3 regions of the Streptomyces sp. NBC_00237 genome follow, and region 1 is predicted to be linked to each of the others. Evidence: riboswitches for the same ligand, from Rfam matches in the RefSeq annotation. Region 1 holds a riboswitch; each other region holds the start of a gene.
What was found. Region 1 has a riboswitch for thiamine pyrophosphate ahead of OG897_RS20940 (thiamine ABC transporter substrate binding subunit). Riboswitches for the same ligand answer to the same signal wherever they lie in the genome.
Positions count from the first base shown of each region.

Region 1 (7,338 bases):
TGTGTGCTGGGAGACCCGGAGGGCAACGAGTTCTGCGTCGAACGCAGTGCCGCCGAGCGGACGGGCTGACCGACTCCGGCGCGTACGGCCGGACCCGAAGCAACGTTCACGGCGATTCTCACGTCTCGTAGTCGGAGGACACTGAACGTCCTCACCCGACGACGCGTACGACTCGCACTTCCGTGAACGGAGCTTTTGGTGCTCATCGGCCTCATCACCGCCATTGCGGCCTCGGTCTGCTACGGCACGGGCTCCGTCCTGCAAGCCGTCGGCTCGCGGAAGTCCGCCCGCCGCGAGGCGGCCTCGGCCACCGCCTCCGCCGGTGTCACCCAGCACGGCGGACCCAACCTGTCATCCACCGCCAAGGCCGCGATGACCTGGGAATTCATCGTCGGGACCATCCTCGACTTCGTCGGCTTCGGGCTCGGTGCGCTGGCGGCCCGGATGCTGCCGCTGTTCCTCTCCCAGACCGTCATCAGCGCCAACCTGGTGATCACGGCGGTGCTGAGCGTCAAGATGCTCGGCATCAGGCTCAGCCGCAAGGAGTGGACCTCGATCGCGGTCGTCTGCGGCTCGCTGGTGCTGCTGGCGACGGCGGCGGGCCACGAGGGCAGCAACCACGCCGACCGGGCCACCCACTGGTGGCTGCTCGCCGTGTCGGTCGCCCTGATGGTCCTGGGAACGGTGGCCGTACGCCTGATGGGTGCGGGCGCCGCGATCCTCGCGGGTCTCCTCTCGGGCCTCGGCTTCGGCGCGCTGGGGGTCGGCGTACGCATCCTCGACGGCGTGGACCCCTTCGACCTCGGGACCCTCCTCGCCGACCCGGCCTTCTACGCCGTCCTGGTCGCGGGCATCGGCGGCATGTACCTGCACACGGTGGCCCTCCAGATCGGCTCGGTCAACGGAGCCACCGCCGCCCTCGTCGTGGGCGAGACGGTCCTGCCCGGTCTGATCGGCGTGGTCTGGCTGGGCGACGCGTCCCGCCCGGGATTCGGCTGGGTCGCCGTCGTCGGCTTCCTGCTGGCGGTGGCGGGTGCCGTCGCGGTCGCCTGGTACGGCAAGCACGAGGGCGAGTCCAGCACGGCACCCGACACCCCGCGCCCCCTGGTGGACGCGCCGCGCTAGTTCCCGGAGGTCACCCCTCCAGCAGCACGACCTCGTCCACCGCGAACGCCGCGCCCACCTGCGAGCCGACCTCGGGTGCGTCCCGCAGCGGGCACTCGGCCTCCAGCGGCGGGCCGTCCGCCGGACCCAGCCGTACGGCGACGTGGTGGCCTCGGAAGGTGCGGGCGAGGACCGTGCAGGGCAGGCCCTCCTCGGTCGGCACCAGGCGGACGCCCGCGGGGCGCACCAGCAGGCGGGCCTCGCCCTGCGGGGTGCCGGGCGGGACCGGGATCTTGCCCCAGACGGTGTCGGCGGCCTCGCCGCCGACCGTCGCCCCCACCACGTTGTCGAAGCCGAGGAAGCGGGCGACGAACTCCGAGGCGGGCCGCTGCCACACCTCAAGGGGCGTGCCGGACTGGGCGATCCGGCCGTCCCGCATGACGACGACCCGGTCGGCGAGCGCGAATGCCTCGCCCTGGTCGTGGGTGACGGCGAGGACCGTGGTGCCCAGCCGGCCGAAGAGCTGGCGGAGTTCCACGACGAGGCGTTCGCGCAGGCTGCGGTCGAGCTGGCCGAGGGGTTCGTCGAGCATCAGCAGGGCGGGGCGGGGGGCCAGGGCGCGGGCGAGGGCGACGCGTTGCTGTTCGCCGCCGGAGAGGGTGGCGACGGCCCTGCGCTGGGCGCCGGGCAGGCCGACGAGTTCGAGGAGTTCCCCGACGCGGGCCACCTGTTCGGCCCGGCCCGCGCCGTGCATCCGCAGGCCGAAGGCGACGTTGCCGCCCACGTCGCGCTGGGGGAAGAGCTGGTGGTCCTGGAACATCAGGCCCACCCCCCGCTTGTGCACCGGGGTTCCGGTCCGGTCGGCCCCCTCCAGGAGCACCCGCCCGGAGTCCAGCGGCTGGAGCCCGGCCACCACCCGCAGCAAGGTCGACTTGCCGCTGCCGCTCGGCCCGAGCACGCACACGATCTCGTGCGCGGCGACCCGCAGATCGACGGCGTCGAGCGCCGCCCGCGCGCCGAAGCGCACGGTGACCTTCTCCAGGTCCAGCAGCGGCTTCACGGCGTCGGTCATGCAGAACTCCCTGTTCATTCAGAACTCGCCGGATACGGATCGGTCGGGCCGGATGCGTTCCAGCACCAGCAGCGACACCGCGCACACGACCATCAGGATCGTGCTGAGTGCCATCGCCTGCCCGTAGTTGAGGTCTCCGGCGCGCCCGAGCAGCCGGGCCACGGCCACCGGCAGCGTCGGGTTGTCGGGCCTCGCGATGAAGACGGTCGCGCCGAACTCACCGAGCGAGACCGCGAAGGCGAACCCCGCCGCGACGAGCAGCGCCCGCCGCACCATGGGCAGGTCCACCTCCCGCCAGGCCCGCAGCGGCGACGCCCCGAGCACGGCTGCGGCCTCCCGCAGCCGCCCGTCGACCGCGCGGAGGACCGGCAGCATGGTCCGTACGACGAAGGGAACACCCACCAGGGCCTGCGCGAGCGGCACCAGGATCCACGAGGTCCGCAGGTCCAGCGGGGGCTGGTTGAGGGTGATGAGGAAGCCGAAGCCGACCGTCACCGCGGACACCCCGAGCGGCAGCATCAGCAGCGCGTCGAAGCCCCGCACGAGGCGTCCCGCGCGCCGGGTCAGTGCGGCGGCGGCCAGACCGCCCACGGCCAGGGCGATGAGGGTCGCCACGATCGCGTACTGGAGGGAGTTCCAGACAGCTTCCAGCGGCGGTACGAGGAAGGTCCCGCCGCCCCCGTCGGCCGACTGGAGAGCCCGGTAGTAGCGGAAGCCGTAGCCGTCGGGGCCGTCGAAGGAGCGCTCGATCAGTACCGCGAGGGGCAGCAGGATCAGTACGAGGACCGTGGCCAGCACCCCGCCGAGCAGCGCCCACTGCCCCGCTCCGCGCGGTCGGCGCGCCGTACGGGCCGGGTCGACGAGCCGCAGCGCGCTCTCCCGCCGCCGTACGGTCCAGGCGTGCAGGGCGAGGATCGCGCCGACCGCGGCGAACTGGACGAGGGTGAGCACGGCCGCGGTCGGCAGGTCCAGGAACTGGGCGGTCTGCCGGTAGATCTCCACCTCCAGGGTGGAGAAGGAGGGCCCGCCCAGGATCTGCACCACGCCGAAGGAGGTGAAGGTGAAGAGGAACACCATCAGCGCGGCCGCCGCCACCGAGGGTGCCAGCGCGGGCAGTGTCACCCGCCGCCAGGCGGCGAAACGCCCCGCGCCGAGGACCCGGGCCGCCTCCTCCTGGCGGGGGTCGAGCTGCGACCACAGCCCGCCCACGGTCCGTACGACGACCGCGTAGTTGAAGAAGACGTGCGCGAGCAGGATCGCCCACACACTGGTGTCCAGCCGTACGCCCCACAGTTCGTCCAGCAGACCGCCCCTGCCGAGGACGGCCAGGAAGGCACTGCCCACGACGACGGTCGGCAGGACGAACGGCACGGTCACCACGGCCCGCAGCAGCTGCTTGCCGGGGAAGTCGAACCGGGCGAAGACGTACGCCGCCGGAAGGGCGAGCAGCAGGGTGAGCGCGGTGGAGGCCACGGCCTGCCAGGTGGTGAACCACAGGACCCCGCCGATGTCGGGGTCGCCGAGCACCTCCCCGATCCGCCCGAACTGCCAGCTCCCGCCGGACTTCAGCCCGCGCCCCACGATCGCGACGACGGGGTAGGCGAAGAACAGCGCGAAGAACGCGAGCGGCACGGCCATCAGAGCGAGCCGCACCGCTCCCCCGCGCCGGGCACCCCTGCGGGCGCCCGGCCGCCTCTCGGCTACTTCTTCACCAGCGAGGACCACGACTTGACCCACTGCTCACGCTTCTCGGTGATCTTCTTCGGGTCCACGGTCAGCGGCTTGTCGGCCTTCTCGCCGAACTTCGCGTAGACCTCGGGCAGCTTGGTGTCCTTGACCGCCGGGTTGACGAACATCTTCAGCGGCAGGTCCTCCTGGAACTGCTTGCCGATGAGGAAGTCGAGGAGCGCCTTGCCGCCCGCCGCGTTCTTCGCGCCGTCCAGCAGCCCGGCGAACTCGATCTGACGGAAGCAGGTCCCGGTGGCGACACCGGTCGGCGCCTCGGTCGGGCGCGGGTCGGCGTACAGCACCTCGACGGGCGGGCTGGAGGCGTAGGAGACGACGAGCGGGCGGTCCGCCTTGGCCTTCTTGCCACCGGCGGACCCGGAGAACTCCTCGTTGTACGCCTGCTCCCAGCCGTCGACGACCTTGACGCCGTTGTCCTTGAGCTTCTGCCAGTAGCCCTGCCAGCCGTCGTCGCCGTACTGTCCGGCGGTCGCGAGGAGGAAGCCGAGGCCGGGCGACGAGGTCGCGGCGTCCTCGACGACGAGGAGGTCCTTGTACGCGGGCTCGGCCAGGTCGTCGAGGGTCTTCGGCGGTGCGAGCTTCTTGTCGGCGAAGTACTTCTTGTCGTAGTTGACGCAGATGTCACCGGTGTCGACGGGCGTCACCCGGTGCTCGCCCTTGTCGAGCTGGAGGTCGGCGGGTATTCGATCCAGGCCCTTGGCCTCGTACGACTGGAAGAGACCGTTGTCGAGCGCGCGGGAGAGGAGGGTGTTGTCGACGCCGAAGAAGACGTCGCCGCGCGGCGAGCCCTTGGTGAGGATCTCCTGGTTGAGGGCGGCGCCCGCGTCCCCGCTCTTGAGCACCTTGACCGTGTAGCCGGTCGCCTGCGTGAACGCCTTCAGCACGGCGGGCGACACGTCGAACGAGTCGTGGCTGACGAGCGTGACGGTCTTCGACCCGGCCCCGTCGCCCTTCTTGGCGGAGTCGCCGGAGTCGGTGCCCCCGCAGGCGGCGAGCGCGCTGACGCCGAGCGCGGCGGCGATGGCCGTGGCGGCGTACCTCTTGATGGTGCTCACTGGTGGTTTTCCTCCTGGACATGACCAGGAAGAGACGCGGCCCTGCCCGCACCGGAAAAGGATGCGGGCAGGGCGCAACAGCTTGAGTAACGACCGAACTTCCTACCCAGAATGACCTGGGCAAGGTTCAGAGGGTCTGCGGCCTTGTCCGTACGAAGACGATCGGTGCCGCACTCTCAGCGCTGTGGCGCTCCCCTGTCGGAAATATGTAAATGTGCAGCCCAGATTACATGGGCCCCTTCGGACTAGCGCTCGGAGGCCGCCAGCTGCCCGCAGGCCCCGTCGATCTCCTGGCCCCTGGTGTCCCGTACGGTCACCGGCACCCCGTGCGCCGCGATGGCGGCGACGAACGCCTTCTCGTCCTCGGGCCGCGAAGCCGTCCACTTGGACCCCGGCGTCGGGTTCAGCGGGATCAGGTTGACGTGCACCCGCTTGTTCTTCAGGAGCCGTCCCAGCAGGTCGCCCCGCCACGCCTGGTCGTTGATGTCGCGGATCAGCGCGTACTCGATCGAGATCCGGCGACCGGACTTCTCCGCGTACTCCCACGCGGCGTCCAGCACCTCCCGCACCTTCCAGCGCGTGTTGACCGGCACCAGGGTGTCGCGCAGCTCGTCGTCCGGGGCGTGCAGCGACACGGCGAGACGGCACTTGAAGCCCTCGTCCGCGAACCGCAGCATCGCGGGCACCAGGCCCACGGTGGAGACGGTGATGCCACGCTGCGAAAGACCCAGCCCGTCCGGCTCGGGGTCGGTGAGCCGACGGATCGCGCCGACGACGCGCTTGTAGTTGGCCAGCGGCTCGCCCATGCCCATGAAGACGATGTTCGAGAGCCGCGCCGGACCGCCCGGAACCTCGCCGTCACGCAGCGCCCGCATGCCGTCCACGATCTGGTGCACGATCTCCGCCGTCGACAGGTTCCGGTCGAGACCGGCCTGCCCGGTGGCGCAGAACGGGCAGTTCATGCCGCAGCCCGCCTGCGAGGAGATGCACATGGTCACCCGGTCCGGATAGCGCATGAGCACCGACTCGACCAGCGTGCCGTCGTGCATCTTCCACAGCGTCTTGCGCGTGGTCTCCTGGTCGGTCGAGAGATGACGTACGACGGTCATCAGCTCGGGGAGCAGTGCGTCCCGCAGCTTGTCGCGCGAACCGGCGGGGATGTCGGTCCACTCCGCCGGGTCGTGGGCATACCGGGCGAAGTAGTGCTGGGACAGCTGCTTGGCACGGAACGGCTTCTCGCCGATCTCGGCAACCGCTTCCTTGCGCTCGGCGGGCGTGAGGTCGGCGAGGTGCCGCGGGGGCTTCTTGGCTCCGCGGGGCGCGATGAAAGTGAGTTCTCCAGGTACAGGCATGGTCATACCAGTGTCTCAGATGTACGACAAGAGGCCCGCCGTCCTGTGGACAACGGGCCCCTCACCCAACAACACAGCAGGTCAGACGCCTCGCAGGCGCCTACAGACCCAAGATCAAGCCGACCCTACGAAGATCACCAGCATCAGCCAGACCACCGGAGCCGTCGGCAGCAGCGAGTCCAGCCGGTCCATGATCCCGCCGTGCCCCGGCAGCAGCGTGCCCATGTCCTTGATCCCGAGGTCCCTCTTGATCATGGACTCGCCCAGGTCGCCGAGCGTCGCACTGGCCGCGACCGCGAGGCCGAGCAGCATGCCCTGCCACCACGTACCGCCGTCGATCAGCAGCGTCATGCAGAGCACGCCCGCCACCATCGCGAAGGCGATCGCTCCGAGCAGGCCCTCCCGGGTCTTCCCCGGGCTGATCTTCGGCGCCAGCTTGTGCTTGCCGAAGCGCCAGCCCACCGCGTACGCACCGGTGTCGCTGACCACGGTGAGCAGCAGGAAGGTGAGCACCCGCGGCGCCCCGTCCTCGGCCCTGAGCATCAGAGCGACGAAGGTGGCCAGGAACGGCACGTAGAACGCGGCGAAGACACCCGCCGTGACGTCCTTGAGGTACCCCTCCGGCGGCTCGGTCATCCGCCAGACCAGTACGGCCAGAGCCGTGAGCGCCATCGCGACCCACGCGCCCTCAGGACCGCGCACGAAACCGGCGACGACCATGGCCGCACCGCCGACCGCGAGCGGCACCAGCGGAGCCTTGATGCCCTTGCGCTCCTCCAGCCGCGAGGTCAGCTCCCACAGCCCGACGACCACGGCGACCGCTATGACGCCGACGAACGCTTCCTTCCGGATGAACAGCGACGCGAAGATCACCGCGCCGAGGCCAAGGCCGACTCCTATGGCGGACCGCAGGTCGCGGCCGGCCCGCTTCTTCTGGGGAGGCTGCGGTGCCGCGGGCTGCTGCGGCGGCGCCGGGGGCGGGGTGGACATGGGCTCCTGCGGCATCTCG
Region 1 is NZ_JAPEMT010000002.1:1,604,076-1,611,413, forward strand. It holds gene OG897_RS20925 (hypothetical protein) at 199-1,125, shown strand; gene OG897_RS20930 (ABC transporter ATP-binding protein) at 1,136-2,176, opposite strand; gene OG897_RS20935 (iron ABC transporter permease) at 2,195-3,814, opposite strand; gene OG897_RS20940 (thiamine ABC transporter substrate binding subunit) at 3,877-4,977, opposite strand; TPP riboswitch at 5,059-5,184, opposite strand; gene rlmN (23S rRNA (adenine(2503)-C(2))-methyltransferase RlmN) at 5,223-6,329, opposite strand; gene OG897_RS20950 (phosphatidate cytidylyltransferase) at 6,444-7,338, opposite strand, start outside.

Region 2 (7,338 bases), on a different contig from region 1:
TGCCCGAGGCGATCAGGGAGCGCTCCAGGACGTCGAGGCTGGGCGCCCCGCCCGTACCCATGATCAGACGGGACGAGAAGGAGGCGCCGCCCAGTTCGAAGAGGTCGTCGGCCATGGGGTCAGCCTCCCTGGACAGCGGTGAGGACCTCGACGCGGTCGCCGTCGCCGAGTGCGGTGTCCGCCCACCGGCCGCGCGGGACCACGGTTTCGTTGAGCGCCGCGGCCACGCCCGCGTGCGCGCGCGTGAGTGTCGCGACGAGGTCGCCGAGGGTGGTGCCGGGGGAGACCGCGCGCCCTTCGCCGTTCACGGACACGTTCACAGAGGGGTTCACGGGGGTGCTCATGCGGGCTGCTCCTGTCGTACGGGAAGGGGCGCGGCGGGGGCGAACCGGCGCGGGGTGAAGGCACGTGCCTCGTCGGGCAGCCGCCCGGTCGTCAGTACGGTCGCCATGACGTCCCCCGTCACGGGCGTCAGCAGCACACCGTTGCGGTAGTGCCCGGTCGCCAGCACCAGCCCCGGCAGTGCGGTCGGGCCGAGCAGGGGGGCGTTGTCGGGGGAGCCAGGGCGCAGTCCTGCCCTGGTTTCGGTGAGGGGGAGTTCGGTGATGCCGGGGACGAGTTCGTGGGCGTCGCGCAGCAGCTCGTACACCCCGCCCGCCGTCACCGTGGTGTCCCAGCCGAGCTCCTCGCTGGTCGCCCCGACGACGAGTTCGCCGTTCGACCGGGGCACCAGGTAGACGTGGCTGCCGCGCACCACCGCACGCACCGTGCGGCTCAGGAACGGGGCGTACGCGGGCGGCACCGTCAGCCGCAGCACCTGTCCCTTGACGGGGCGTACCGGAGGGAGCACCTCCGGGGGCACTCCCGCGAGCCGGCCGCTCAGCGAACCCGCCGCCAGCACCACCTGGTCGGCGACGAGCTCGGTGCCGTCGGCCAGGAGCGCGCCGCTCGCCCGTTCCCGTACGACACGGAGCCGTTCGGCGCTCGTGCGGTGCAGGACCACTCCGGCGCGCTCACAGGCCGTCAGGAGGGCCGAGGCGAGGCGTCGCGGGTCGATCTGGTGGTCGCCGTCCACCCGCAGTCCGCCGCGCACGCCCGGCGCGAGCATCGGCTCCAGGCGGCGGCACTCGCGCCCGCTCAGCCACTCCGACTCCAGGCCCGACTGGCTTTGCAGGGCGTGCAGTTCGCGCAGGTGGGCCCGGTCGTCGGCGTCCAGGGCGACGGCGAGGGTGCCGCACGCGCGGTAGCCGGTGTCCTGTCCGGTCGCCTCCTGAAGCTCCCTGACGAAGTCCGGATAGCGGCGCGCGGAGGCGAGGTTGAGGCCGAGCAGGGTCTGCTCGCCGTAGTGCAGTTCGGTGACGGCGGCCAGCATTCCCGCGGCCACCTGGGCGGCGCCGCCGCCCGGTTCGGGGTCGGCGAGCGCGACGCGCAGGCCCCGCTGCGCGGCCCGCCAGGCCGTCACGAGGCCGATGATCCCGCCTCCGACGACCAGGACGTCGTACGGCCTTCCCGAAGAATCCACAGAGGTGTGCATGGGCGTCCAGCCCCTCCCTTCGCCGGCATGACCCGGATCAGGTTCGTACGGTCGGAGGCCCGGTCAGCCTCCCTCTCAGCCCGGTCCGCCGGGCTCCCGTGAGTGCTTGTACGGTGACCAGACTAGTCCCTGGGTTCAACAGACTGTGAGGTACGTTCCGTGCCCCGTTCGCTCGACGGACTCGTTCTCGCGCCGGTCGCCGACCAGGCGCCGGGCCAGGTCGGCACCCGCACGCGTTTCGCCTACCACGAGGACGGCGGCCGGATCTGGGCCGAGTACGCGGGCGGCGACGTCGTACGGGGGCACCTGGTCGGCACGCGCGAGGGCGACCGGCTCGACTTCCGCTACGTACAGCTCAAGCACGACGGAACGACGTCGTCCGGTCATTGCCTGTCGCAGGTCACGCTGGGTCCCGACGGCCGCGTTCGGCTGACGGAGAGCTGGGCATGGGAGTCCCAGGACGGCAGTGGTACGAGCGTCGTCGAGGAGCTGGCCGCCCAAGACCTGGATCAGGACCGGACCCAGGACCGGAATCAGAACCGGAACCGGAACCGGAATCAGAAGTCCTGACGGCCCGTCAGAAACGTAAGGTGGTCGCGTGAGCGAGCAGAAGCGCATCGTCGTCGTCGGCGCGGGCATGGCCGGAGTGCAGACCGCCGTCGCCCTGCGGGAGCAGGGCTTCCAGGGCACGGTCACCCTGATCGGGGCGGAACCCCACCAGCCGTACGACAGGCCGCCGCTGTCCAAGGCGGTCCTGCTCGGCAAGGCCGAGGGATCCGCCTTCGAGGTCGACTTCGAGGCGCTGGGCGTCGAACTGCGCCTCGGCTGCGAGGCCGTCGCCCTGCGCCCGGACGACCACGAGGTCGACACCCTCACGGGGCCGGTCGCCTACGACGCCCTGGTGATCGCCACCGGGGCGGACCCGATCACCCTCCCCGGCTCCCTCGGGGCACCCGGCGTGCACCTCTTGAGGACGCTCGACGACGCGCAGCGGCTGCGCCCTGTGCTGGACGCACAGAGCGACGTCGTGGTCGTCGGGGCGGGGTGGATCGGCGCGGAGTTCACCACCGCCGCCCGAGAGGCGGGCTGCACGGTCACCGTCGTCGAGGCCGCCGACCGGCCGCTCGCCGGGACGATGCCCGCCGAGATCGCCGTCCCGATGGCCGCCTGGTACGCCGAGGGCGGCGCCGAGCTGCTCACCGGCGCTCGGGTGGCCTCCGTGGAGCCGGGCGCGGTGCTGCTCGCCGACGGCCGCCGCATCCCCGCCGACGCGGTCGTCGTCGGCATCGGCGCCCGGCCCACGACCGGCTGGCTGGCCGGTTCCGGTGTGGAGCTGGGTGCGGACGGGTCCGTCACCGCCGACGAGCACCTGCGCACCTCCGTGCCCGACGTGTACGCCGTCGGCGACTGTGCCTCCTTCCCCTCGCACCGGTACGGCGCGCGCCTGCTCGTGCACCACTGGGACAACGCCCTCCAGGGCCCGCGCGCCGTCGCGGCCGGCATCGTGGGCGGCATGCCGCGGCCCTACGACCCGGTGCCCTACTTCTGGTCCGAGCAGTTCGGCCGCTTCGTGCAGTACGTCGGCCACCACGCGGACGCCGACGAGATGATCTGGCGCGGCGACCCCGGCACCCCCTCCTGGTCGGTGTGCTGGCTGCGTGGCGGCGCGCTGGTGGCCCTGCTGGCGGTGGGCCGCCCGCGCGACCTGGCACAGGGGCGCAAGCTCGTGGAGGCGGGCGCGGCACTGGACCCGGTGCGGGCCGCGGACCCCTCCGTGCCGCTGAAATCGGCGGTGCTGAAGCCGTAGGGGCCCGCAAGCCATGGCCGGACCGTACGGAACCAGTACGGAATCCGTACGGAATGTCCGTAAGGACCGGGCCCGGGTGCCGGTTGTCAGTCCTGGATGGCACGCTTGTCCTGTGACCGAGATTGACGCAAAGATCGATGCCCTCGTCCCCGCCTGGCTCTACCTCCCCGACATCGCGGAGATGCTCGACCTGGAGGTGACGAAGGTGCGGCAGCTGGTGAAGGACGGCCAGCTCATCGCCGTACGACGCGGTGAGAACCGTTCGCTCCAGGTGCCCGCCCCCTTCATCGACGGAGACAAGATCGTCAAGGGGCTGCCCGGCCTCCTGACGGTGCTGAAGGACGACGGCTTCTCCGACGTGGAGATGCTGGAGTGGCTCTTCACCGCCGACCCGACCCTGCCCGGCACGCCCGCGCAGGCCCTGAGCGAGAATCGCGGCACGGAGGTGAAGCGCCGCGCCCAGGCGCTCGCCCTCTGAGCAACCGACACACCACGGCAGCCGGGACAACAGGGCAGCCAAGACGACACGGCAGCCGACGCACCAGGGCAGCCGATGCAACAGGGCGGCCGTACGGCCCCGGCGCGTCCGGGACCGTACGGCCGCCCGGCCCGCGGACGCCGCAGCGGCGTCCGCCCGAACGGGGGGACACACCATCATGCCCACGCCCAGCGAGCAGCTCGCCGACGCCCGGCTCTACCTCTGTACGGACGCCCGCAAGGAGCGGGGAGACCTCCGGGCCTTCCTCGACGCGGTGCTCTCCTCGGGCGTCGACATCGTCCAGCTCCGCGACAAGGGCATGGAGGCGGGCGAGGAGCTGGAACACCTCGCGGTCCTCGCCGACGCCTGCCGAGAGCACGGCAAGCTCCTCGCCGTGAACGACCGCGCCGACGTGGCCCACGCCATCGGCAGCGACGTCCTCCACCTCGGCCAGGGCGACCTGCCCGTGCCCGCCGCCCGCGCCATCCTCGGCGCGCGCAGCGACGACGTCCTGATCGGCCGCTCCACGCACGCCGCCGCCGAGGTCGACGCGGCCGTCGCCGAGCCCGGCGTCGACTACTTCTGCACCGGCCCCTGCTGGCCCACCCCCACCAAGCCCGGACGGCACGCCCCCGGCCTCGACCTGGTGCGTTACGCGGCCTCCCTCGACCAGCCGCGCCCCTGGTTCGCCATCGGCGGCATCGACGTCCGCAATCTGGACGAGGTGCTGGCCGCCGGAGCCCGCCGGGTGGTGGTCGTCCGCGCTCTCACCGAGGCCGCGGACCCCGCCACCGCTGCGGCGGAACTGGCCAAGCGGATCAGGTCATACGATCAGTAGCCGTTCGAGCCCTGCCGGATAACTGTCCGAAGGGTGGACAAGAAACCGGCATAACGGACCTTTGCCTCCTGGCTGGTTGGGGGTCGGCGGCCCCGCTGGCTAACCTCTCCGCATGGCCCTTGGCACAGCTTCCACCAGATCAGACCGCGCGCTTACGGTGCGTGAACTGCTGGAGACCGGAAAGACGTCGTTTTCCTTCGAATTCTCGGCCCGCAGGACCGAGAAGGGTGAGCAGAACCTCTGGAACGCCCTGCGCAGGGTCGAGGCGGTGCGCCCCAGCTTCGTCTCCGTGACCTACGGAGCGGGCGGCTCCACCCGCGAGGGCACTGTCAAGGCCACCCAGAAGATCGCCTCGGACTCCACGCTCACGCCCGTCGCGCACCTCACCGCCGTCGACCACTCGGTCGCCCAGTTGCGCAACATGGTCGGGCAGTTCGCGGACGCGGGCATCCGGAACATCCTCGCCGTGCGCGGCGACCCGCCGGGCGACCCGATGGCCGAATGGGTCAAGCACCCCGAGGGCGTGACGTACGCGTCCGAACTCGTCGCCCTCATCAAGGAGTCCGGCGACTTCTGCGTCGGCGTCGCCGCATTCCCCGAGATGCACCCGCGCTCGGAGAGCTGGGATTCCGACATCCGCCACTTCGTGGAGAAGTGCCGGGCCGGTGCCGATTACGCCATCACGCAGATGTTCTTCGACCCGGAGAGCTATCTGCGGATGCGTGACCGCGTGGAAGCAGCGGGTTGCGACACCCCGATCATTCCCGAGGTGATGCCTGTCACGCTGGTCAGGCAGTTGGACAGACTTCCGCAGCTCAGCAACGCGCATTTCCCGGACGCCGTGAAAGAGCGCATGCTCGCGGTCAAAGACGATCCCGCCGCTGTACGCTCCATTGGCATCGAGTTCGCCACGGAGTTCTGCGCGACGCTGCTTGCCGAAGGTGTACCGGGAATGCACTTCATCACGCTGAACAACTCGACGGCGACGCTTGAGATCTACGAGAATCTCGGACTGCACGACGAGACGTCACTGCCGACGCAGTCGTAGCAGTCATCACAGCTGTACTCGCGCCGCGGCCATCAGAGGATGCGCGGCCGCAGGAGAGGGGCGTACATGGGCTGGACGGTCCTCTACATCGCATTCGGCGTGGTCGCGCTGTGGCTGCTCGGCGAAGTGCTGTTGCAGTACAAGGCGCGGCTGCGCTGGCGGGTGCTCGCCTTCGGGGGCTTCGCCGTCGTCGTGGTCGGCGTGCTGCTGCCGTCCGTGCTGGTGATCGGCGCGGGCGCCGTCGCCTTCGCCGTCGGCCAGACGTACGTCACGCTGTCCTTCCGCCGGGGCTTCTCCACCGGATGGGCGATCGGCGGCAGCCCGGGCGCCAGCAAGCGCCGCAGGGGCAACGCCGAGGCCGCCCCGCAGCAGCCGACGCTCCAGGTCTCCGGACTGGAGTACGGGGAGCAGCAGGGCGCGCAGGGCTTCGACACCGCGCAAAGCTTCGACACCGCGCAGGGCTTCGACCAGGGCCACGGCGACCAGGGACACAGCGACCAGGGCCGCGGTGATCAGGGCCGCGGCGCATCCCAGCAGGGCGCCACGCGGAACGCGGTCTACGAGCCGCAGCCGATGCCCGACGAGACCGGCCGGTACGGGATCTACGACGCCTCGTCGCCCTACCCCGCACCCGCCGGGGCTCCGCAGGCACAGGGCTACGACGACTTCGGCAGCGGCTCCTACCCCACGTACGACCCGCAGGGCGGCGGCCACTCCCAGGACACCGCCGACACCGGGGCGTACGCCTACGACAACACCGGGCAGCAGCAGTACGCCGCCTACTCCGACCCGTACATCGGCACGCAGTCCTACGGCGGCACCGAGTACGACGCGTACGGCGGCCAGCAGCAGATGTACCCGGGCCCCTACGAGGGCTACCCGGGCGAGACGCCGCCCGGCGGGGTGTGGGTCCCGCAGCAGCGCGACGGCGAGCAGCCGCTCGGCCCCGAGGCTCCGCAGCAGCCCGCCGGTTACCCCAACGGCTACGACACCGGGGCGAACGGGCCGTACCGGTACTGACAAACGGGCCGTACCGGTACTGACCTCCGCGAGCGCGAGGGCCCGAGTCTCCACCAGAGACTCGGGCCCTCGCGCGTACCCCTACTGGGAACCCCGGAAGCCGTCCCCCTCGACGATCAGCCCGGCGACCAGCGCGCCCGACATCCCGGCGTGGGCGAGACCGCCGCCGGGGTGCGCCGAACCCCCGGCCGCGTACAGGCCCGGCAGGCGGGGGGAGTTGGACCGCACGAGGTACCGCCCCGAGGCGCCCGCCAGCGCCGGGGCGGGCAGGTCCCCGTCGGGCGCGCCGGTCCGCGCCGCGATGTCCTCGGGGGTGTAGACCTCTCGCCACCGGACGCGGTCGGCCAGCCCCTCGACCGCCCGCGACGCCTGCGCGACCATGGCGTCCGCCCAGGACTCGCGCAGCGCGGGCCGCTTCCAGTCCTCCAGGTCCAGGGAAGGGGCCGCGGCCGTCAGGACGACGCTCTCGTGCGCGTCGTCGGGGCGCAGGGCCGGATCGTCGGGGCGCAGCACCCACACCGTGGGCGACTTCGGTGCTCCCGCGGCCTCGAAGACGGTGCGCAGCTCGGCCGTGCGATCCAGGGAGTGCACCACCGTACGGTGAGCCGCCTGC
Region 2 is NZ_JAPEMT010000001.1:2,228,305-2,235,642, forward strand. It holds gene OG897_RS09855 (thiazole synthase) at 1-115, opposite strand, end outside; gene thiS (sulfur carrier protein ThiS) at 120-344, opposite strand; gene thiO (glycine oxidase ThiO) at 341-1,534, opposite strand; TPP riboswitch at 1,532-1,644, opposite strand; gene OG897_RS09870 (hypothetical protein) at 1,694-2,104, shown strand; gene OG897_RS09875 (NAD(P)/FAD-dependent oxidoreductase) at 2,172-3,341, shown strand; gene OG897_RS09880 (Rv2175c family DNA-binding protein) at 3,454-3,819, shown strand; gene thiE (thiamine phosphate synthase) at 3,998-4,657, shown strand; gene metF (methylenetetrahydrofolate reductase [NAD(P)H]) at 4,770-5,705, shown strand; gene OG897_RS09895 (hypothetical protein) at 5,772-6,725, shown strand; gene OG897_RS09900 (NAD(P)/FAD-dependent oxidoreductase) at 6,807-7,338, opposite strand, start outside.
Region 2: it holds a riboswitch for thiamine pyrophosphate, as region 1 does, so the genes downstream of both, thiO (glycine oxidase ThiO) here and OG897_RS20940 (thiamine ABC transporter substrate binding subunit) in region 1, are expected to answer to the same signal.

Region 3 (7,338 bases), on a different contig from region 1:
CCTCCTGCTCTCCGTGGGCATCTCGCGCCCGAAGTCGTCGAGCAGCGACTTGAGCCGCTCGTACTCGCGCACGTCGTCGCTCTCGTCCTGATGGCCGTCCACCTGCTCGACGGTCCCGCCGGTGCCCGCCGCCAGGGACAGGGCCCCGACGACGACCCCCGACACCTCAACCGAATCGGTCAGCCGGGTGTCCGCTGCCAGCACCACCCGCTGGCCTGCCGTCAGAGTCATCTGCTCCCCATCTCTCCTGCGTCGGCCGCGTCGGTCGTGCCCGCTGCGTCCGCGCGGTGCAGGAACGCCTCGACGAGGCGGTCGGTGAAAGCCTGGTCGACGGGCTCCGCCGTCACCAGGACGCGGTGGTAGACCGGTCCCACGAGCTGGTCGATCTCCGCCGCCGGGTCGAGTCCGAGGGCCAGCTGGCCGCGTTCCACCGCGCGTTCCAGCGGGAGCCGGTCGCGTCGGCGCTGTTCGTCGAGGTATCCGGACCGCAGGGCGGCGGCGAACGCGGGATCGTGCTGGGCGTGCCCGATGAGGGCCTTGAAGACGGCACCCGCGTCGGACCGGGTGAGGAACAGGGCAAGTTGGCGCAGGTGGGCGCGCAGGTCCTGGGCCAGGTCGCCGTGGTCCGGCGGGGTCAGGGCTTCGGCCGCGTCCTGGAGGAAGGCGTCCAGGAGGATGTCGGTCTTGGTCTTCCACCAGCGGTAGACGGTCTGCTTGGCGACGCCCGCCCGGGCGGCGATGCCCTCGATGGTGACGCCGCTGAAACCCTTCTCGACCAAGAGGTCGTCGGCCGCCTCCAGCACTGCCTGGCGGGCCTGTTCGCTGCGGCCGTGCCTGTTGCCGTGGTGGCGTGCCGCCGGTTGCGGCCGGACCGCCTCGGCGCCCGTACGTCCTTGCTCCATGTCTGCCTCCCGAGGTCAGAGTAGGCCAGAACCTCTAGACGCTACGCAACGGTGCGTCTAGCCTGGGTTGATGACACCACCCAGCACCCTCGAAGACCCGCGCGTCGCCTCCGCCCTCGACCGGATGTTCCGGCATGCCGAGCAGGAGTCGCGGAGCGAGGCGGATGCCGGGGGGCCGGACGTGGGGCGGGCCCGCGAGGTGGCCCGGCAGGAACGGGTTGGCATGCGACCGCCCCGGCGGCAGGACTCCCGGCCTGGCCCTCGGTTTGCCGACGGGTCCTGCGCCGAACGGCGGCTGTTGAGCAGACCGAGCCGTGTCACCGACCGGAAAGAATGATCTTCCCCATACGTTGCGCTGGTGAAGATCAGACGTCGTCTCGTCGCCGTGGTGCTGCCCCTCGCGCTGGCCGTACCCGCCCCGGCATTCCATCAGGCCACGGCGGCGGGGCTGCCGAACGCGATCCGACCGGCCGCAACTGTCCCGTTGGCGGCTCCGCCCTCCCTGGGCATGGTGGTCTCCGCGGCCCCGGCGGCGAAGCTGCGGTTCACCCATCGCGCCGGGTGCCCCGTGGCTCCGAAGGACCTACGGCTGGTCCGGATGAACCACTGGGGCTTCGACGGGCGCCTGCACCACGGCGAGCTCATCGTGCACCGGCGTGCCGTTCCGGCCCTCACACACGTGTTCCGCACGATGTTCCAGGCCCGCTTCCCCATCCGGAAGATGCGCGTGATGGCCGAGTACCGAGGCAACGACGAGGCGGCCATGGCGGACGACAACACCTCGGCCTTCAACTGCCGCCGCGTCACCGGCGACCCGTCCAGGCTCTCCCGGCACTCCTACGGCGACGCCCTCGACATCAACACCGTCGAGAACCCCTACGTCGACGCGTACGGCAGGGTCCATCCCTCCGCCGGACGCCGCTACCTGCGCCGCGACCACCCCGCCAAGGGAATGATCCGACGCGGTGACGTCGTCACCCGCGCCATGGCTCACGTCGGCTGGTACTGGGGCGGCCGCTGGAACCAGCCCGACTACCAGCACTTCTCCGCCAACGGCCGGTAGGGCGAGACCTACGACCGGCAACCGCCCGGCCACCGGGCCACCGGGCCCCATGCCCGGCTGGCCCGGCGATCGGGCGATCGGGCGATCGGGCGATCGGGCGATCGGGCCCAAGGGACTACTTTCCCTGGGCCGCACGCCAGTTCTCTTGAGTCATCGCGAACTCGACCGTGCGCAGATCCGTACCGGGCGGGAACCACTCGGCGTCCGCCAGAAACTCACGGACGCGTTGCAGGCCGAGAGCGGTCAGCGTTGCCTGGGAGGCCGTGTTGGCCGCCGCCGCCATGGCATGGATCCGGGCCAGTCCCAGGTCCTGGAAACCATGCCGGAGCAGTTCACGAGATCCCTCGCTGCCGAGTCCCTGCTTCCAGTGGCGCCGCAGAATCTTGGACCCCAGTTGCCCGTCCTTGGCTTCCTGCTCGGCAGGTCCCGGCGACCGCAGGAGCCAGACGCCGACGAACTCTCCCTCCACGAATCCGGTCCAGTACCCCAGCCCCGGAACGCGCTGGGCATCCGCGATGTTTCCGTGCAGCGCTTCCTCCACCTGCTCACGGCTTCGAGCACCGCCCAGGTAGCGCATGACCTCGGGGTCGGAGTCGAGCTCGATCTGGTGTTCCAGATGCTCGACGGACAGCGGGACCAGGTGGACTCGTCCGGATTTCAAGATCGCTTGAGACATGGGGCAGAGCATCGCAGACTCCACGACGCACCCCGACTCCGGGGTCCACGCGGCCGGATCGCCCAGCAGGCATGCCGGTCCCGCGCCCAGGTAGATGCCCAGAGGCCGTTGCTTGCGGCACGGCGTCGGCACCTGCCCGGCGGTACGTCCTGAACCGCACGGAGACAGCCTCCGGCTGCCGACCGGGCGTCCTCACACCACGGAGAGCAGGTCCACCACGAAGACGAGCGTGGAACCCGCCGGGATCAACGGCGAGGGGGACTGCTTGCCGTAGCCGAGTCGCGGGGGAATGACGATCTCGCGCCGACCGCCGACCTTCATCCCTCTGAGCCCCCGGTCCCAGCCCTTGATGACTCTGCCACCGCCCACCGCGAACTTGAACGGCTCGCCCCGGTCCCAGGAGGCGTCGAACTCCCTTCCGGTCTCGAAGGTGACCCCGACGTAGTGGACCCGTACGACCCTGCCCGGCTTCGCCTCGGGCCCGTCCCCGACGACGAGGTCCCGGACGGTCAGTTCCTGCGGAGCGTCACCCTCCGGGAGTTCGATCGTTGGCTTCGTCCTGTCACTCATCGCTGCCTCGTCGCTCTTCGCCGGAATTCCTCGTACGGAACAGCCGGGCGCACGGTCGCTCCATGCGGTGGGTGATCACGCTACCGAGAACGCCGGTCGACGTGCGACAAGACCGGCTCAGGCCGTGAGCGGGGCCACCGGCCCAGGGGTGGCCGCTGCCGCATCAGCGGCCGTGTTCCGGATGGTCCTGACAGGCGTCGTCGCCCTGAACGGGTTGGGCGGGCCCGTGCGCCGGCCCGGCTGGTGTTCCGAATCCCGCCACCGAAACGTTGCGGTGCCGACAGGATGGCCGCATGAGCCAAGAGGACGCGGGGCCGGGCGGACGGCCCGTGACAGTGAGACTGCCGGTCGAGCCGGTGGAGGCCGCGGTCGAGGCCGATGCGCTCGATGCCATGCGGCAGAACGGCATCCTGGGCGTGCGCGGCCCGCTGTTCGGGGTGGCCGCCCAGAACGCGGCGGACGGACGGTGCTGGCGGGTGGTCGCCGAGGTGACCGACGGCTGCCCCCAACAGGCCCGCGACGCACTGAACTCGCTGCTGTGGCGTCAGGCCAAGGACGACGCCCAGGACAGGGAACAGCGACGGGCTCTGCTCGCCTCGGTCGCCCGTCTGGAGAGCGAGCGCGTCGACGAACTCGCTGTGCTCGGCACCCGTTACCGCATCGTGCGGGCCGAGGAGTACGTCGGCCTGGACACGCTCGGCGACATCGAACTGCCGCGCCCCACCGACCCGGAACCCCTCACCCCCGACTGGGCCCGGAGTGCCAGGGTGCCCCGGCCCAGTCGGGGGTGAGGGGCTGGTCCTGGACCCGGACGCCCCCTCACCCCCACCCTGGCTGCCGAACGGCTGTCGCTGCGCGACCTGGCGTACTCCGGCTCCCGGTTCCCCGACTCCGTACTGCACGACTCCCGGCACGCCCTGGAGACCCACCCTGACGTCCTGCTGCTGCCCGCGACGTTCAGGATCGTGGAGCGCAACAGCGCCGGCACCGCGTGGACACCCGGCAGCACCCTGCACGCCACCGCCCACGACGCCCGCAGGACCCTGGACTTCGCCCTGGTCCGGATGGAGCCGCGCCAGCGCGGTCTCCTGCCCATGTACGGCGCGCACGAGACCGACGCACGCACGGTGGTCGCCGAAGGAACCGGCCCCTCGGTACCCGAACTCGCCGTGTACACCGGGGCCGCAGACCGCCTCCGCGCCGAACGGCTCAACCAGATCGAGGTGAACGGAGCCGTCTCCCGGATCGGCCGCATCCGCCGGCTGCTGCGCTGGGGACCCGACGGCCCGGAAGGCCCCCGCCCCTCCGACATCAGCAACCACGCCCCCGAGCGCATCCACCCGCGCCTCGACGAGGACGGCGTCGTCCACCACGACGCGGAGGAAGCCGACGCGTGACCCCGCACGGCCGTACTCCATGATCGACCGCCGCCGGGCGGGTGAGGCTCCGCCGTGCCGGGCTGTGAGAATCAGGGGACGGCAGTTCGTCCGGAGTCGCCGCTGACGCGTACCCGAACTCTCGGGGCAGGACACGCCAGTTCGGCAGCGACGACAAAGAGGAGCGGTGATGAACGCGAGGCCCCAGGGGACATCGGCTTCCCCGTGGTTCCGGCTGATACGAGGCGGTGGTGCCCCGCGCCTTCGTCTCGTCTGTTTCCCCCATGCCGGGGGTGCGGCGAATTTCTTCCGCTCCTGGGCTCCTCTGGTGCCCGATGACGTGGAACTGCTGGCGGTGCGCTACCCGGGGCGTGAGGACCGGATCTTCGACCCGCCGGTCGAGCGGATGGAGGAGCTGGCGGATTCGCTCGCGGATGCCTGCGCGAGCCTGGCGAGCAGTCCCCTGGCGTTCTTCGGCCACAGCATGGGCGCGTCCGTCGCGTTCGAGGTCGCGGTACGCCTGGCGGCGGCGCCCGGCGCGGTCGGGCCCCGTGCGCTGTTCGTCTCCGGCAGAGCGGGGCCGGGCAAGAACCGTTCCCGAGGGCTCGCCGACGCGACCGACGAGAAGCTGGTCGAGGAGCTCGCCGCCATGAGCGGCTCGACCGCGAAGGCCCTCGCCAACAAGGAGCTGCGGGAACTGCTGCTGCCGCAGATACGGGCCGACTACCGCCTCATCGAGCGGTACACGGCAGCGGTACCGTCGCCGCCTCTGGACATTCCCGTCTGCGCCTACTACGGGGACCGGGACGACAGGGTGGACGAGGACGGGGCGAAGGCGTGGTCCGAGGTGACCCGGTCGGCCTTCGTCACACGTTCCTTCCCTGGCGGGCACTTCTATCTTGAGGAGCACATGGCGCCTCTGGTGGCGGACTTGTTCACCCACCTCGGTACGAAGGACTCGGCCTGAGGGGGGTACATTGCGTGACGACCACCGCGGGAGCTCGGGAGTAGCCGGGCTGAGAGGGCGGACGGGAGTTTCTCCCCTTGCCGCCGACCGCATGAACCTGGACCGGGTAATGCCGGCGTAGGAAGGGTGTTGACGATGGATGCTGCCTCCAGGGCGTCACCGGCATCCATATCCATGCCGTACCCGCGGCGTTCGTCACCGAACAGCTCCACACACTCTTCGCCGACGTCCCGGTGGACGCCGTCGTCGCGGCAGCCGTCGCGGACGCCCTGGAGCGGCACCGTCCCCGGTACGTCGTCCTCGCCCCCGTGATGGTCTCGACCAGCGGCCACCGCCTCCTCGCCACCGACGCGGTGGCGGTGCCGCGCGACCGCTCGCAGCGCGACGACTGGCAGACCGCCGTCCGCGCCGCGCAGGAGCACCTGACGGGGGCTCTGCGCGCTGCCGACACCCCGCGGGTCGGCAGCGACCACGGTCCCGTCCACCACTTCCACCCGTACTGGAGCTGATCTGCATGACCACGACCTTCTGCGACGAGCTGTGGACCGACACGGCCGGGATACGTACGGCCATCGACAAGCTGCCGTTCGTCACGGGCCTCGGCGACGGCACCCTGGACCGGGAGAAGTTCGTCCACTACCTGGCCCAGGACGCCCACTACCTGCGCGACTACGCCCGCGCGCTGGCCAGCGCCGCCGCGAAGGCGGACCGGCCGCAGGACATCGCGTTCTTCGCGAAGTCCGCCCACGACGCCGTCGTCGTCGAGAGCTCCCTGCACGAGAGCAACGTCGTCGACGTCGACGCCTGGACACCCTCCCCCACCTGCACCGGATACACCTCCTACCTGCTGTCCGTCGCCCACACCCAGGGCTACCCCGAGCTGGCCGCCGCGGTCCTGCCCTGCTTCTGGATCTACGCGGAGGTGGGCCGGGCGCTCCTCGAACAGGCCGGTGACCTCGCCGCCCACCCGTACGGCGACTGGATCGGCACGTACGCCGACGAGGAGTTCGAAGCCGCCACCGAGCACGCCCGACAGATCGTCAACCGGCTCGCGGACCAGGTCGACCCGGCCACCCGCGCCCGGATGCGCACGGCCTTCACGACCGCGTCCACCTGGGAGTGGATGTTCTGGGACGCCGCCTGGCGGATGGAGTCCTGGCCCTTCGACACCGCTCCCGCCCAGGTTTCGGAGCCCGCGAAGTGACGACCGGCGTCGAACCCACCACCCCGAGACCGGCCCCGGCGAACGAGGCTCCGCTCACCCTCGGCCAGCCCACGCCCAAGGTCCTGACCGGCCTCGACCAGGGCGCCTTCTGGGCCAACCTGGGCGTCAGCCTGCTCGGCTTCAGCGGCATGCTGGTCGTCCTGGACCCGCTGGGCACCGGCAGTCCGACCCTGTCGTTCGCCGCCGCCGTCACCGCGTCCGTCGTCGGCACCCTGATCGGCACCGCCGCCCTCGGCCTCGCCGCCATCACCGGGGCCCGCACCGGCGCGCCCTCGATGGTCCTGCTGCGCGGCCTGTTCGGCGCGAAGGCGTCCTACCTGCCGACCGTCCTCAACGTGCTCCAGATGGTCGGCTGGGCCGTCTTCGAGCTGGTCGTCATCTCCACCGGCCTGAAGATCCTGGCCCGTCAGGTCTTCGGCGACCCGGGACCCGGCTGGCTGTACGTGCTCGTCGCGGGCGCGGTGACGACCGCGCTCACGCTCCGCCCGCTGGGCGCCCTGCGCATCATCCGCCGTTACGTCACCGTCGCCGTCGTCCTGGCCATCCTCTACCTGGGCTG
Region 3 is NZ_JAPEMT010000003.1:427,789-435,126, reverse strand. It holds gene OG897_RS28845 (hypothetical protein) at 1-231, opposite strand, end outside; gene OG897_RS28840 (TetR/AcrR family transcriptional regulator) at 228-902, opposite strand; gene OG897_RS28835 (hypothetical protein) at 973-1,239, shown strand; gene OG897_RS28830 (M15 family metallopeptidase) at 1,261-1,965, shown strand; gene OG897_RS28825 (GNAT family N-acetyltransferase) at 2,081-2,641, opposite strand; gene OG897_RS28820 (FKBP-type peptidyl-prolyl cis-trans isomerase) at 2,834-3,211, opposite strand; partial or broken gene OG897_RS28815 (DUF5954 family protein) at 3,505-4,608, shown strand; gene OG897_RS28810 (thioesterase II family protein) at 4,778-5,554, shown strand; TPP riboswitch at 5,571-5,696, shown strand; gene OG897_RS28805 (bifunctional hydroxymethylpyrimidine kinase/phosphomethylpyrimidine kinase) at 5,719-6,063, shown strand; gene tenA (thiaminase II) at 6,069-6,758, shown strand; gene OG897_RS28795 (cytosine permease) at 6,755-7,338, shown strand, end outside.
Region 3: it holds a riboswitch for thiamine pyrophosphate, as region 1 does, so the genes downstream of both, OG897_RS28805 (bifunctional hydroxymethylpyrimidine kinase/phosphomethylpyrimidine kinase) here and OG897_RS20940 (thiamine ABC transporter substrate binding subunit) in region 1, are expected to answer to the same signal.